DNA from 2 places in the Xanthomonas sp. NCPPB 3959 genome. Region 1 is predicted to be linked to the other one. Evidence: predicted binding sites of a transcription regulator. Region 1 holds the regulator's gene; the other holds the start of a gene.
What was found. The regulator FliA, encoded in region 1, starts transcription of late flagellar genes. The targets are predictions, from matches to a motif close to TAAAGTTTNNCNNNCNNNGGCCGATAA.
Positions count from the first base shown of each region.

Region 2: AC1KVG_RS19725 (GGDEF domain-containing protein) is a predicted target of FliA. The motif match lies at 2,803-2,829, and genes of this name have one in related genera.

Region 1 covers NZ_JBWWVR010000001.1:106,350-112,924, reverse strand. The annotation lists gene flhF (flagellar biosynthesis GTPase FlhF) at 1-1,187, shown strand, start outside; gene AC1KVG_RS00415 (MinD/ParA family protein) at 1,174-2,058, shown strand; gene AC1KVG_RS00410 (RNA polymerase sigma factor FliA) at 2,055-2,828, shown strand; gene cheY (chemotaxis response regulator CheY) at 2,864-3,256, shown strand; gene AC1KVG_RS00400 (protein phosphatase CheZ) at 3,256-3,882, shown strand; gene AC1KVG_RS00395 (chemotaxis protein CheA) at 3,885-5,543, shown strand; gene AC1KVG_RS00390 (serine hydrolase domain-containing protein) at 5,820-6,575, opposite strand, start outside.
Region 2 covers NZ_JBWWVR010000022.1:44,374-50,948, reverse strand. The annotation lists gene AC1KVG_RS19735 (S9 family peptidase) at 1-1,396, opposite strand, end outside; gene AC1KVG_RS19730 (DUF1615 domain-containing protein) at 1,572-2,663, opposite strand; gene AC1KVG_RS19725 (GGDEF domain-containing protein) at 3,066-4,940, shown strand; gene AC1KVG_RS19720 (hypothetical protein) at 5,178-5,723, opposite strand; gene AC1KVG_RS19715 (hypothetical protein) at 6,033-6,377, shown strand.

The DNA.
Region 1 (6,575 bases):
TGTCGGCAGTGCCGGAACAGCTGTTCGCCGACTTCCTGACCACCGCACCGGTACAGGCTCCGGTGCACGCTGCCCCGGTGCAGGCACGCACGCCGATCATGGCCGCCGCGCTCGCCACCCACGCCTCTTACGGGCAGGACGACGACGAGCAGGACGACGACGGCTTCGACATGGACGACGCGCTGCCGCAGATCCTGCCGCCGGCCGCATTGCCGCCGCTGGTGGCCGCCCCGGTCGCCCTGGCCGCAGTACCGGTCGCCGCCGCCCCGGTGCCGCAGAACGACGAAGAACTCAAGCAGCTGCGCGGTGAGCTGGCGCTGATGCGTCAGATGATCGAGCGCGAAATGAACCGCCTCACCGACGAGCGCCTGCGTGGCTCCCCGGTGCGTGCGCAGGCCCTGGAACTGATGGACGACTACGGCTTCGATGCCGGTCTGATCCGCGATGTGGCCCTGCAGATCCCGGCCGATACCGAATTGCACCGCGGCCGCGGGCTGATGCTGGGCCTGCTGTCCAAGCGTCTGCCGGTGGCTCCGATCGACCCGCTGGAACGCGGCGGCGTGATCGCCCTGGTCGGCCCGACCGGTGCCGGCAAGACCACCACTATCGCCAAGCTCGCCCAGCGCTTCGCCGCCCAGCACGCCCCGCGCGACGTGGCCCTGGTCACCACCGACACCCAGCGCGTCGGCGGCCGCGAGCAGCTGCACAGCTACGGCCGTCAGCTCGGCATCGCGGTGCACGAGGCCGACAGCGCCGAGAGCCTGCTGGAACTGCTCGAGCGCCTGCGCGACTACAAGCTGGTGCTGATCGACACCGCCGGCATGGGTCAGCGCGACCGCGCCCTGGCCGCACAGCTGAACTGGCTGCGCGCCGCGCACCAGGTCACCTCGCTGCTGGTGCTGCCGGCCAACGCCCATTTTTCCGACCTCGACGAGGTCGTACGCCGCTTCGCCCACGCCAAACCCCAAGGCGTGGTGCTGACCAAACTCGACGAGACCGGCCGCTTCGGCAGCGCCTTGTCGGTGGTGGTTGACCATCAAATGCCCATCACCTGGGTGACTGACGGACAGCGGGTCCCCGACGACCTGCACCGCGCCAATGCCGCCAGTCTCGTTCTTCGCCTTGAAGATTTGCGGCGCGCTGCCGATAAGCCCTGTACTCCGGAGCACAACCATGCAGTCGCGTGAATACGCCAAGCTGACCAACGCCTTCCCCCTGACGGCGACCCGTCCCGAGCCCTTGGGCCCGGTGCGCACCATTGCCGTGACCGGTGGCAAGGGTGGCGTGGGTAAAACCAACATCTCCGCCAACCTGGCCGTGGCCCTCGCCGAGATGGGCAAGCGCACCCTGCTGCTCGACGCCGACCTTGGCCTGGCCAACCTGGACGTGGTCTTGGGCCTGTCGCCCAAGTACACCCTGGCCGACCTGATCGCTGGCCGCTGCACGCTGGATGAAGTGATCATCGAAGGCCCCGGTGGCGTGTTGGTGGTCCCGGCCGCCTCCGGTCGCCGCCACATGGCCGAACTGGCTCCGGCCCAGCACATCGGCCTGGTCAACGTGTTCTCCGAGCTGGAACGCGACCTAGACGTGATGGTCATCGACACCGCCGCCGGCATCACCGACAGCGTGCTGACCTTCTGCCAGGCCGCCCAGGACACCGTGGTGGTGGTCTGCGACGAACCGGCCTCGATCACCGACGCCTACGCGCTGATCAAGGTGCTCTCGCGCGAACGCGGCGTGGACCGTCTGCAGATCATCGCCAACATGGTGCGCGACCCCAACGAAGGCCGCCTGCTGTACGACAAGCTGTCGCGGGTCTGCGAAAAATTCCTCGGCGACGTGTCGCTGAACTACCTCGGCCACGTGCCACAGGACGACTGGTTGCGTTTGTCGGTACAGCGCCAGCAACCGGTCATCAAGGCCTACCCCGCCAGCCCCTCGGCGCTGGCCATCGCAGAAATCGCGCGGCGTACCTCGCGCTGGCAGGCCCCCACCGTGCCACGCGGCAACGTCGAGTTCTTTGTCGAACGCATCATCCAACGGGGGGTCGCCGCATGAGCACCGCTACCGCAACCGCAACGACGGCCACCGCGCAGTACCGTGCAGTGCAACGCAACAACGCCAACGACATCGTCACCCAGCACGCCGATCTGGTGCGCCGCATCGCCCACCATCTGGCCGCGCGCCTGCCGGCGAGCGTGGAAGTGGACGACCTGATCCAGGCCGGCATGATCGGCCTGATCGAAGCCTCGCGCAGTTATGACTCCGAGCAGGGCGCCTCGTTCGAAACCTATGCCTCGATCCGTATCCGCGGCTCGATGATCGACGAGATTCGCAGAGGCGACTGGGTACCGCGTTCGGTGCACCGCCGTGCCCGCGACGCTGCTGCTGCAGTACGCAAGATCGAACAGAACACCGGCCGCGCCGCCGCCGCCACCGAAGTGGCCGCCGCGATGGAAATGCCGCTGCCCGATTACCTGCGTCTGATGGAAGACGCCGCGCGCGGCCAGGTGCTGAGCCTGGAGTCGCGGATCGAAGATCACGGCGAGCTGGACACCACCGCCAAGGGTGGCCCCAACCCGCAGCAGATGATGGAGCGTGGCGAGTTCGGCCGCGAGCTGGGCAAGGCCATCGGCCAGTTGCCCGAGCGCGAGCAGCTGGTGCTGTCGCTGTACTACGAACAGGAATTGAACCTGAAGGAAATCGGCGCCGTGCTCGGTGTCAGCGAATCGCGCGTCTGCCAGATCCACGGCCAGGCCGTGGTGCGTCTGCGCGGCCGCCTCAAGGTCTTCGAACTGGCCGATGCCGGTGTCGAAATTGACGAATGATTTTTTCGCGTATTTTTTAGTGTTAGGAGCTTGATGTGAACAAGAACATGCGGATTTTGATCGTGGACGACTTCTCGACGATGCGACGTATCGTCAAGAATCTGTTGGGCGATCTTGGTTTCACCAATACCGCAGAGGCCGAAGACGGCAACAGCGCATTGGCTGCGTTGCGGGCCGGCCCGTTCGATTTCGTGGTCACCGACTGGAACATGCCCGGCATGACCGGTATCGACCTGCTGCGCAACATCCGCGCCGACGCCAAGCTCAAGCACCTGCCGGTGATGATGGTGACCGCCGAAGCCAAGCGCGAGCAGATCATCGAAGCCGCCCAGTGCGGCGTGAACGGCTACATCATCAAGCCGTTCACCGCGCAGACGCTGGAAGAAAAGCTGGGCAAGGTGTTCGAACGTCTGGCGGCGACCGCCTGATGAACGCCACCGTGGAAACCAATGCCGAACGCGCTGCCTTGATCGACCGCCTGCAAGGCGCGCTCGATGCACTGGAAAGCGGTGACGAAGCCGCATGGAAGCGCGAGGTCGACCACCTCGCCGCCTTGCGCACCCGTCCGATGATGCAGGGCCTGAGCCGGCTCGCACGCGAACTCGGTCAGGCGCTGGGCGAATTGCCCACCGTGCCCGAAGAAGCCGGCGAGCTGGACGATGCGTGTTCGCGCCTGGACCACGTGGTGGAAATGACCGAAAAGGCCAGCCATCGCACGCTGGATCTGGTCGAAGAATGCCGTGAGCTGGCCAACCAGCTGCGCGACGGTGGTCTGAATCAGGACCAGGGCGCGCTGATGGACAAGATGCGCCACAACCTGACCGAACTGTCGCTGGCGCAGAGCTACCAGGACCTGAGCGGGCAGATCATCCGTCGCGTGGCCGGCATCGTGCGGCGCGTGCACGAAGGCTTCGGCGCACTCGGCCTGCCGCCGAAGAGCACCGAGCCGAAGAAAGACGACGGCGGTCTTGCCGGTCCTGCAGTCAAGGGCCTGGACCGTCACGCGGTGTCGCAGGACGACGCCGATGACCTGCTGTCCGGATTGGGGTTGTAACCATGAGTGCTGTTCCAGACGATATTGCTGCCGATTTCATCGTCGAGGCCCAGGAAATCCTGGATCGCCTCGGCGAACAGCTGGTCGCGCTGGAACAGGCACCGGACGAAGCCGACCAGCTCAACGCGGTGTTCCGCGGCTTCCACACGCTCAAGGGCGGCGCCGGCTTTCTGGCGATCAAGCCCATGGTGGAGCTGTGCCACGCCGCTGAAGAAACCCTCGGCATGGCACGCTCCGGCCAGGCGGTGTTGCAGGCGCATCACTTCGATGCCGCGCAGCAGTCGCTGGATTATCTGCAGGCGATGCTGGATGCGATGGGCTCGGGCGAAACCGTGCCGCATGCACCGGCCTCGCTGATTGCGCAGTTCGATGCCAAGAGCGGCCCGCCGGCGGTCAAGGCCGCGCCCAAAGCCGCATTGGCTGCGGTGGCCACACCTGCCCATGACGACGGCCATGCACCGGCACCCGGCGCCAAAGCCGCACCCAAAGCCGCCGCAAAAGGTGCCGAAGCCGAACAGACCGTGCGCGTGGACACCAAGCGCCTGGACGCCATCGTCAACCTGATCGGCGAACTGGTGCTGTCGCGTAATCGTCTCAAGACCCTGCGCACCCGCCTGCGCGACGAAGAACTCGATCGCGCCGTCAGCGTGCTGGATATCGCCACTGCCCGCCTGCAGACCGCGGTCATGCGCACCCGCATGCAGCCGGTCAGCAAGGTGTTCTCGCGCTTCCCCAAGGTGGCCCGCGATGTCGCGCGCACCTTGTCCAAGGAAGTGGAACTGGAACTGATCGGCGCCGAGACGGAACTGGACCGTAACCTGGTCGAAGCCCTGGCCGATCCGCTGGTGCATCTGGTGCGTAACGCGATCGACCACGGCATCGAATCCCCTGCCCTGCGCGAAGCCACCGGCAAGCCGCGCAGTGGTCACGTGCGTCTGTCCGCGCAGCAGGAAGGCGACTACGTCAGCATCGAAATCCAGGACGACGGCGCCGGCATCGACCCCGAGCGCCTGCGCGAAATCGCTCGCAATAAAGGCCTGATCGACGCCGAAGCCGCCGCCCGGCTGAGCACCGACGAATGCCTGCATCTGATCTTCATGCCGGGCTTCTCGACCAAGGCCGAGGTCACCGACATCTCCGGCCGTGGTGTGGGCATGGACGTGGTGCAATCGCGCATCCGCGAACTCAGCGGGCAGATCCAGATCCAGTCCGAACTGGGCCGCGGCAGCCGCTTCATGATCCGCGTGCCGCTGACGTTAGCGATCCTGCCGACCCTGCTGGTGCAGGCCGGCGAAGCCGTCTATGCACTACCGCTGGCCCGCGTGGTCGAAGTGCTGCATGCACCACAGACCTCGCTGGGCTGGTTCGACGGCCGCGCCGTGCTGGACCGCCGCTCGCACACCTTGCCGCTGATCGACCTGCGTCGCTGGCTGGGCGTCCCGGCCGAACAACCGCCGCTGTTGACCGTGGTGCTGCTGCAGGCCGGCGAAACCCGCTTCGGCCTAGTGGTGGACCAGGTCCGCGGCCGCGAGGAAGTGGTGATCAAACCGCTACCGCGCGCCCTGCGCGGCCTGCCCGGCTACGCCGGCGCCACCCTGATCGGCGACGGCCGCATGGCGCTGATCCTGGATGTGGATGGGCTGCGCTCCAGCGATCATTGAGTTTTGGGATTGGGGATTGGGGATTGGGGATTGGGGATGGGAATCGGGAATCGGGAATCGGGAATCGGGAATCGTCAAGACGATCCTGACTGCCTGATCTAACGACAACGGCCGCGTACTGCGGCCGTTGTTGTTTCACTACCTGCATCGCTGCCGATCTATGCCGCTACGCGCGCAGGCATGGGGAGATGGTTTGGCGACGGTCAGGCTGCCGTGGAAGTGAACCTGGAACCGTTATTTACAGCTAATATTTAAGCATCTTAAACCAGCCCGGGTTTAGAAAAACGGGGGAACATGCGAGCCAGCTGGCGCAAGCATCCCAAGCGCGATATCGTCAACTCCAAAACCCGATGTTTTGTTGATAAACGCGATTGCGGCGACGCGCGTGTCGGCGTTGAAGCCCATGAAGCTACGAACGCCGCCGCCATTTCCATTGCTCCAAGCTATGCTCTGGCCATCCGGGTGGACCTTCCGCCAGCCGATACCCATTCTGGTATCGGTATTATCGCCGGGCCTATCTACGGTCAGCATCATTGAAGCCGCCCGCGAGAGGGGACCGCTTTCTTTGTTTGTCCAAAGTGTCATGAATTTCGACAGGTCCTTCACCGTCGAAAAAAGGCCGCCTGCCGGCGCAAGCGCACCAAATTCCCAGGGTTGAGCCGAGTGGAAGTCCGCATCGTAACCCCAAATTTCCCGGTGCTGCATCTCCGTTGATAGAGTAAGCGTAGTCTCGTCCATACGAAGCGGTTCAAGAATGCGAGCTCGCAAGAGGTCAACATACGTTTTGCCAAGGCGCTGTGACAACGCGTAACCCAATAACGCATAGTCAAAATTCGAGTATTCAAAACTCGACCCCGGTAAGCGCGTGAGATGGACACGACCTAAATCAGCACAAAGATCCCTCTCGGTGTAGCCGGCGTAGGGGTTATCTTGACTGAGGCCGGTGCGACTGGATGGCCGAAGTGGTAGCCCACTCGTATGAGTGGCTAAATCGAGAAGCGTGATCTCATTCCCGTCGAAGGTGGCGGGAGG
Region 2 (6,575 bases), on a different contig from region 1:
TGGAATAGGTATCGACAAAGCGCGCGCCATCGGGCGAGAGCGCAATGTGGTGATCGGCCACTTCGGGTGTGAGCAGCACCGGCTCACCGCCGTCCAGGCTCACCTTCCACAGCTGCTGGTAGTACGGGTCCACACCCGGCGTGCGGCCCACACCGACGAACCACGCGGTGCGCGTCACCGGGTCCACGCGCAACAACTCGGTGACGTTGCCTTCGCCGGTGGTGATCGCGCGCTTGGGTTTGCCGGTGCCCAGATCGTAGAGATACAGCTGGCCCCAATCGCTGCGTTCGGAGAACCACACCGCCTCGTTGCTGCCAGGCAGGTACGCCCAGTTGGCGGCGACCTGGCCGCTTTCGTAATAGGTCTTGGCGGTTTCGTCGAAGGCGGTGCGCACCTCGCCAGTGGCGACATCGGCGATGCGCAACCAGGTCTGCTTGTGGAAGCGCGAGGTGGAGGCGAAGGCCAGCGTCTTGCCGTCCGGCGCCCATTTCACATCGTCCCACAGGCCCGGCGAGCAGCTCACGTCGTCGCACAGGGTGGAGCGGTGCTGATCCGGCGGCAGTTTCAGCCGCAGCACGCTGCGCGTGGGCACGTCGATGACCACGCGCTCGATCATGGTCACGTCCTTGTCGCCGGCCAGCGGGTATTTCCACGACTGCAGTTCCGGATGCCCGAGCTTGGTGCTGACCAGATACATGTCGCCGGTCTTGCGCTGGTCCTGCTGGAAGGTGGCGATCTTGCGTGAGTCCGGCGACCAGGCAACGATGGCGTTGTCGCTGTGCTGCCAGCCGGCGTTGTCGGTGGCGTAGCCGAAGTTTTCCACGCCGTCGCGGGTGAGCTGGGTTTCCTGGCCGCTGGCCAGATCGCGCACCCACAGGTTCCAGTTGCGGATGAAGGCTTCGCTGCGCTTGTCCGGCGATGGCACGCCCGGCTCCGCCTTGTCCTTTGCATAGAGCTTGCTGCAGCGTGCACGCGTGTCGCAGACCACGGCGGTATCGCGGACGTTGAGGCGGTAGCGGCCATCGGCGGTGCGCTTGACCACTGGTGCGAACGTGTCGGCCTTGAGCGGTTTGTCGCCGGTCTTCAGCAGCGTATTGAGCGAGCCGACCAGCGCGGACTGCTTGAACAGCGGCGCGGTCTTGCCGGTGGCGGTATCCAGCTGCAGTAGCCGGTTGCCGGTGGCATCGTGATCGACATAGACCACATGGGTGGCGTCCAGCCAGTCGATGCGCGTGGCTTGGTGATCGACCAGCGGTTGCGCCAGATAGCTGGTGAGACGCTCGGCGCGGGCGTAGTCGGCCTCGGTCACGCTGGGGACCTGCGCGCTGGCCAGCGCGGGCAGCGCGGCGATCGCCAGGGCGGTGAGCAGGTGGCGCATCGGCAACGGTGTGAGCATGTGGACCTCGTCGGAAGGGGCGCGCGTCGATGCGGTCGACGCAGCCCCCTGATGCTACCTGGGCCGGCGGTGCGTGTGCCTCTGCCATAGGTCGTGCCATGGCCGTAGACCAAGCCGTTGCGACAGGCGCAACGTGCGCCGACATCCGGGGTGTGCCGCGCGGCAGGGCGTGTGGCTACTTGCCCATGCAGCGCTTCCAGCGCTCGTTCACCCGCTGCGCGAACCAGGCGGTGGTGAGCGTGCGGGTGATCTTCGGGCTTTCCAGGGTGATACCCGGCAATACGGCGCGCGGCAACGGTTTGCCGGTGCTGCGCTCGGCCAGCGCGAACACCTGGCGATACAGATCGGTGTCCTCGAAATCGGCCTTATCGCCGGCTTCCAGCGCACGGCGGAGTTGCCGGTCGCTCATCGCCAGCTGGCTGCCCAGGGCGCGTGCGGCACGTTCGGTGCCGCCCGGTGCCTCCAGGCTGGCGCCGGGTGTGAGCAGGTCGCCGTCCAGCGCGAGCGCGATGCCGCTGGCCTTGCTCAGCGCGGCCTGGAAGGCGGCATTGCGGCTGGCGTACCAACCGGCGTTGAAGTCGGCGAAGCGATACAGCAGTGCATCGTAATTGGCCGGATACCCGAGCAGATGTCTGGTGCCGAACCACAGCCCGCCGCGACGGCTGAAGACTTCATGGCGCATCGAGTCGCCCGATGGATACGGGTAGCGCTCGGCATGCTGCTCGGCAAACGCGATGCTCACCTGCATCGGCCCGGCGGTGTGCACCGGATTGAGCCCGTCGAACAGGCGCGCGCCCAACGGCACGCTGCCGGTGAAGTCCTCGAAGATCTTGCTCAACTCCTGCTCGGTGCGCGCGCTCGCAATGCGCGTGGCATAGCTGCGGCCATCGGGGGAGTCGATGCGCAGGGCGGCGTCGACCATGAAGCCGGGAATGTGGTGCGCACTGGCGCGGCGGTCGATCTCCGCGCGCGAAATCTTGCCAAGATTGGGAACGACGGGATTGGCCTGATAGGTCGACTCCTGCTCGGTCACCGCCAGCACCGCGCAGATGTGCTCGGGGCTGGTGTCCAGCGCCTGCGAGGACAGCGCCACGTACACATCGTTGGCCCAGCCGGCGCGATCGGTGAGGGTGGCCGGCAGGCGCCGGGCGATATCGGCCTTGACCGCATCCGGAGAGCGCTGCGGCGCACGCGGGGCCTGGGTGGCGCAGGCCGACAGCAAGGCGACGGCAAGCAACGTGAGCAGGCGGGGCAAGCAGGATGTCACGGCGTCTCCAGATCTCGGGCGGCGGCTGCCGTGCGGCAGTTTACGTCGCTGCCGGACAGGTGCCAGCACACACCGGCACACACCAGCACACACCAGCACACACGGGATGCCGGCAGCTCGCTGCGTCGGTCGCTCCGATTCAAGCCAGGTGCGATCAGGCCGATAACGAGCTCGATCAGGAACGTCGCGATCACGGTGCCTGGCATGCCTGCCGGTCATCATTGCAGAGGTTGCTGCATCGATGTCGCGTTCAAGCAAGCGCCGACCTTGCCCAATTCCACCGCTGTCCACCCATGGGAGTGCCTGAAATGCCGCAGCAACCAGCAAGCCCGGTTCGGGTCGGAGGTGTCGCCGTGGTCACGGTCCCGGCGCGTTGTGCCTTGTCGCCGTCATGAGTCGCCGATGAGCCTCCTTGCGGCACGCTGGCAACGGGTCTTCGCGGGGATCGCATTACTGCTGAGCAGCGCGGTGGTGTGGGCGCAGCCGCAGCCGTGGAAGGCGATCGAATCGGCCGCCATCGACGACCCCAAGGCCGCGTTGCAGACCGCCCAGACCTTTTTGCAGCAGGCGCGCAGCAATGGCGATGCCGACGCGCAATTCTGGGCCTTGCTGGCCCAGGCGCGCATCCTGATCTCGCTGGAAGACAACGATCATCGCCAGCTGGTGCTCAGCCAGGCGCGTACCGTGTTGGAGCAATTGCATGGCAACGCCGCGCAGGCGCAGCTGTGGCTGGATACCGTGCAGGCACTCAGCGATGTGCGCGAAAACCCCAACCGCGGCATGGTGACGCGATTGGAAGATCTGCGTCAGCGGGCGCGGGCACTGGGTCGCAACGATCTGCTGTGCGAAGTGGAAGCGGTCGACATGTGGAGCATGCTGGCCTCCAGCAGCAGCGATGAGGCATGGAAGGCGGCGCAGGCCAGCTACCAGTGTGCGGTGCGCGAGCACACCTTGAGCCTGGAGCTGGACGCGTTGACCCAGCTGGGGTCGCTGGCCAGCCGTGTCGGCGGGCGCATGGCAGAAGACAGCGAAGCCGAAGATTATCTGCAGCATGCCTTGACGCGCCTGCACGGCCAGCCGGCACGCTTCCAGCGCAGCCTGATCGAATACGAATACGGCACCTCGCTGGCCGCGCAGCAACCCGAGGCCGCCTTGCTGCATTTCAAGCGCGCGCTGGCGCTCAGCCGCGAGCTCGGCGATCAGGCCGGCGTGGCCGCAGCACTGACCAGCGCCAGCGAAGCCCTGAGCGAAACCGGCGATGCGAATGCGGCACTGGCAATGGCGCGCGAGGCGCTGCCACTGATGCAGAAACAAGGCAACGTTGGCCGTATCGCCGCGTGTCATGCGGTGTTGCTGCAGGCATTGACGGTGTTGAAGGCAGACAGTCTGGGGGCCGAGATCGTCGCGGCCAGGGCAGCGGACGACCCGAACCTGACCTTGAGCCGGCGTGCGCAACTGCTCGATGCCATTGCCCAGGCGCTGGCAGCGGAAGGCCGCCATGCCGAGGCATACCAGGAACTGCAACGCGCCAACACGCTGCGCGCGCAAAGCCTGGATCGCCAACGCGACACCGTGATGCTGCGCTTGCAGGCGCGCTACGAAGATGCCCGCCGTGGCGCCGAAACCGCCGAGCTGCGCCGCCGCAGCGAGACCGCGCAACTGGCCTTGCAGGCGCGCGAAGCCGGCCAACGCACGCTATGGATCGCGCTATGTGCGGCCTGCCTGCTGTTGCTGGGCGCCTTGGTGGTGCTGGCCTTCGGTGCGCGCCATCGCCGTCAGCTGTCGCGGCTGGCGATGCGCGACGAACTCACCGGCCTGCCCAATCGCCGCGCCATTCGTTCCGAGGCGCAACAGCAGATCGAGCAATCGTTGCGCTCGCAGATCCCGTGCATGCTGGCGTTGATCGATCTGGATCACTTCAAGTTGATCAACGATGTACACGGCCACGCCACCGGCGATGCGGTGCTCAAGGCGCTTGCCAGCGCCTCGAAGCTGGCTTTGCGCACGCAGGATCGCCTGGGCCGGCTGGGCGGCGAAGAATTCCTGCTGGTATTGCCGGGCTGCAACGCGGAAGAAATTCCTGCGGTGTTTGCGCGCCTGCGCAGCGCCGTGGCTGCGATCCAGATTCCCGGCCTGCCGGCAGACCAGCCGGTGCGGTTCTGCATGGGCGCGGTCAGCGTCACCGCCGCCACCGGCCTGGACGTGCTGCTGAGCCAGGCCGATCTTGCGTTGTATGCAGCCAAGACTGCAGGGCGCGATCAATGGGCGGTGTGCTGAGCGTGCGTGCGTCGATCGCGTGTTTGCGGATCGCGCTCTTTAAATCGCTGGGGTCTGCAGTCGCGCTGCAGCATCGAGCAACGATGCGCCTTTAAACCGCATGACGTTTTTCATCGCAGTGCGTTGTGCACCTGCGTGTGAGGTGACCAGTGGAGTCAAGCGAAGCGAGCAGGCTCGATCGCCTCTTGCGGACCACGTATCGCGGTCCGCAAGGCGCCACCGACGATACCGTCGTGCTTACTGGCTGACTTCCTGCATCGGCACCTTGTGCTCCTTGGAATATGCGCGCTGCGCGGTATTCAGGGCTTCGATATCGACATTGAGCTGGGCCGACACGGTTTCCAGGTCCTTGGCCAGCGGTGCCAGCTCGGTATTGGTGTAGCCGTTGGGCAGTGCGGCAAAGCGCTCCAGCGCGGCCATCATCGCGTCGGCGCTCTTGAGGTAGGCCGACAACTTGCCGTCCAGGTCCTTGGCGTTGTCCGGCACGCCCGAGGCCACGGCGGCATTGGCCTGCGCATTGGCGGCAAGCGCCTTGCGTTGGCTGCCCAGCGCGGTCTTGTAGCTGTCCAGCGGCTTGTGCGCGATGGCATCGTTCACCAGGCTCTGCCCGCGATCGCCGGACACCCACGGGTCGATGATGGTCACCGCGCCATTCCAGACCGAGATGTTGTGCAACAGATAGTCGCTGGAGGAGAGCTTGGAAGCGCCGGTAGTGGTGCCGCCGCCGCAGGCAGCAAGCAGCAGACTGAGAGAGACAAGCAGGAGTGTGGTGAACGTCTTCAAAGCGAAAGATCCTTGAGGGAAGACTGTTGCCGCCGTTGCATGGCGTCACAGCAAAAAATCCAAGGAAGCGTCCAGACAATCCGCGTGGCAGTGCTGCCGGCCATCTTCCTTGAGACGAATGCAGCGTGGAGCGTTCCATGTCACTCGATCGAGTGCGCTGCGCGGCGATTATAGCGGCTGCGACCAGGCTGCACGTGCATAGCGTCGTGTTGCAGTTGAAGGCCGCGTCCTGTTTGCGCGATCACGCCGGCAGGCGCCGATGCAAAGTGCCAGCAGTAAACTGCGTCGCACGATTGCAGAGAGGCTTGCTTGAAGAAACGTCCCAAATCACCGCCACCGATGCCGGTGCCTGCCAATTCCCGCATCGTCGACTGGCTTGTCCGCGGGGTGGTCCTCGTGATCGCGGTGGCCTGTTGCGGGCGGCTATGGTTGTTGCTGCAGGCGGTAATCAGCGGGCGCTATGTCAGCGTCGTTCGTGGTCGGCCGGCCAGGACGTTCTATGCCGACACCGACCCGCAGCGCTACTGGATCTCGATCGGCTGGGACGGCCTGTGGACCATTGCCCTGTTGGCGATGGTGGGCGTGTTTGCGTATCTCGCATGGAAGGATTACCGGCGCGATCGTGCCAATGCCATGCGGCGCGGCAGACGCTGATGGCAGGCCACGCCCACCGACCATATCGACGGGTCCTTGCCCGCCCACCGTCTCGGGCTCTTACGCGGCATGGATGCCGCGTACATGGACGTACTTGCAGCGTGTCCCGCGATGGTGAGCGGGCAAGGGCCTTGCAGCCAGGCCGCAGATCAGCGGCTGCACACACCTGGCAGTTTTGTGCGCGACTCTTGAACAGAC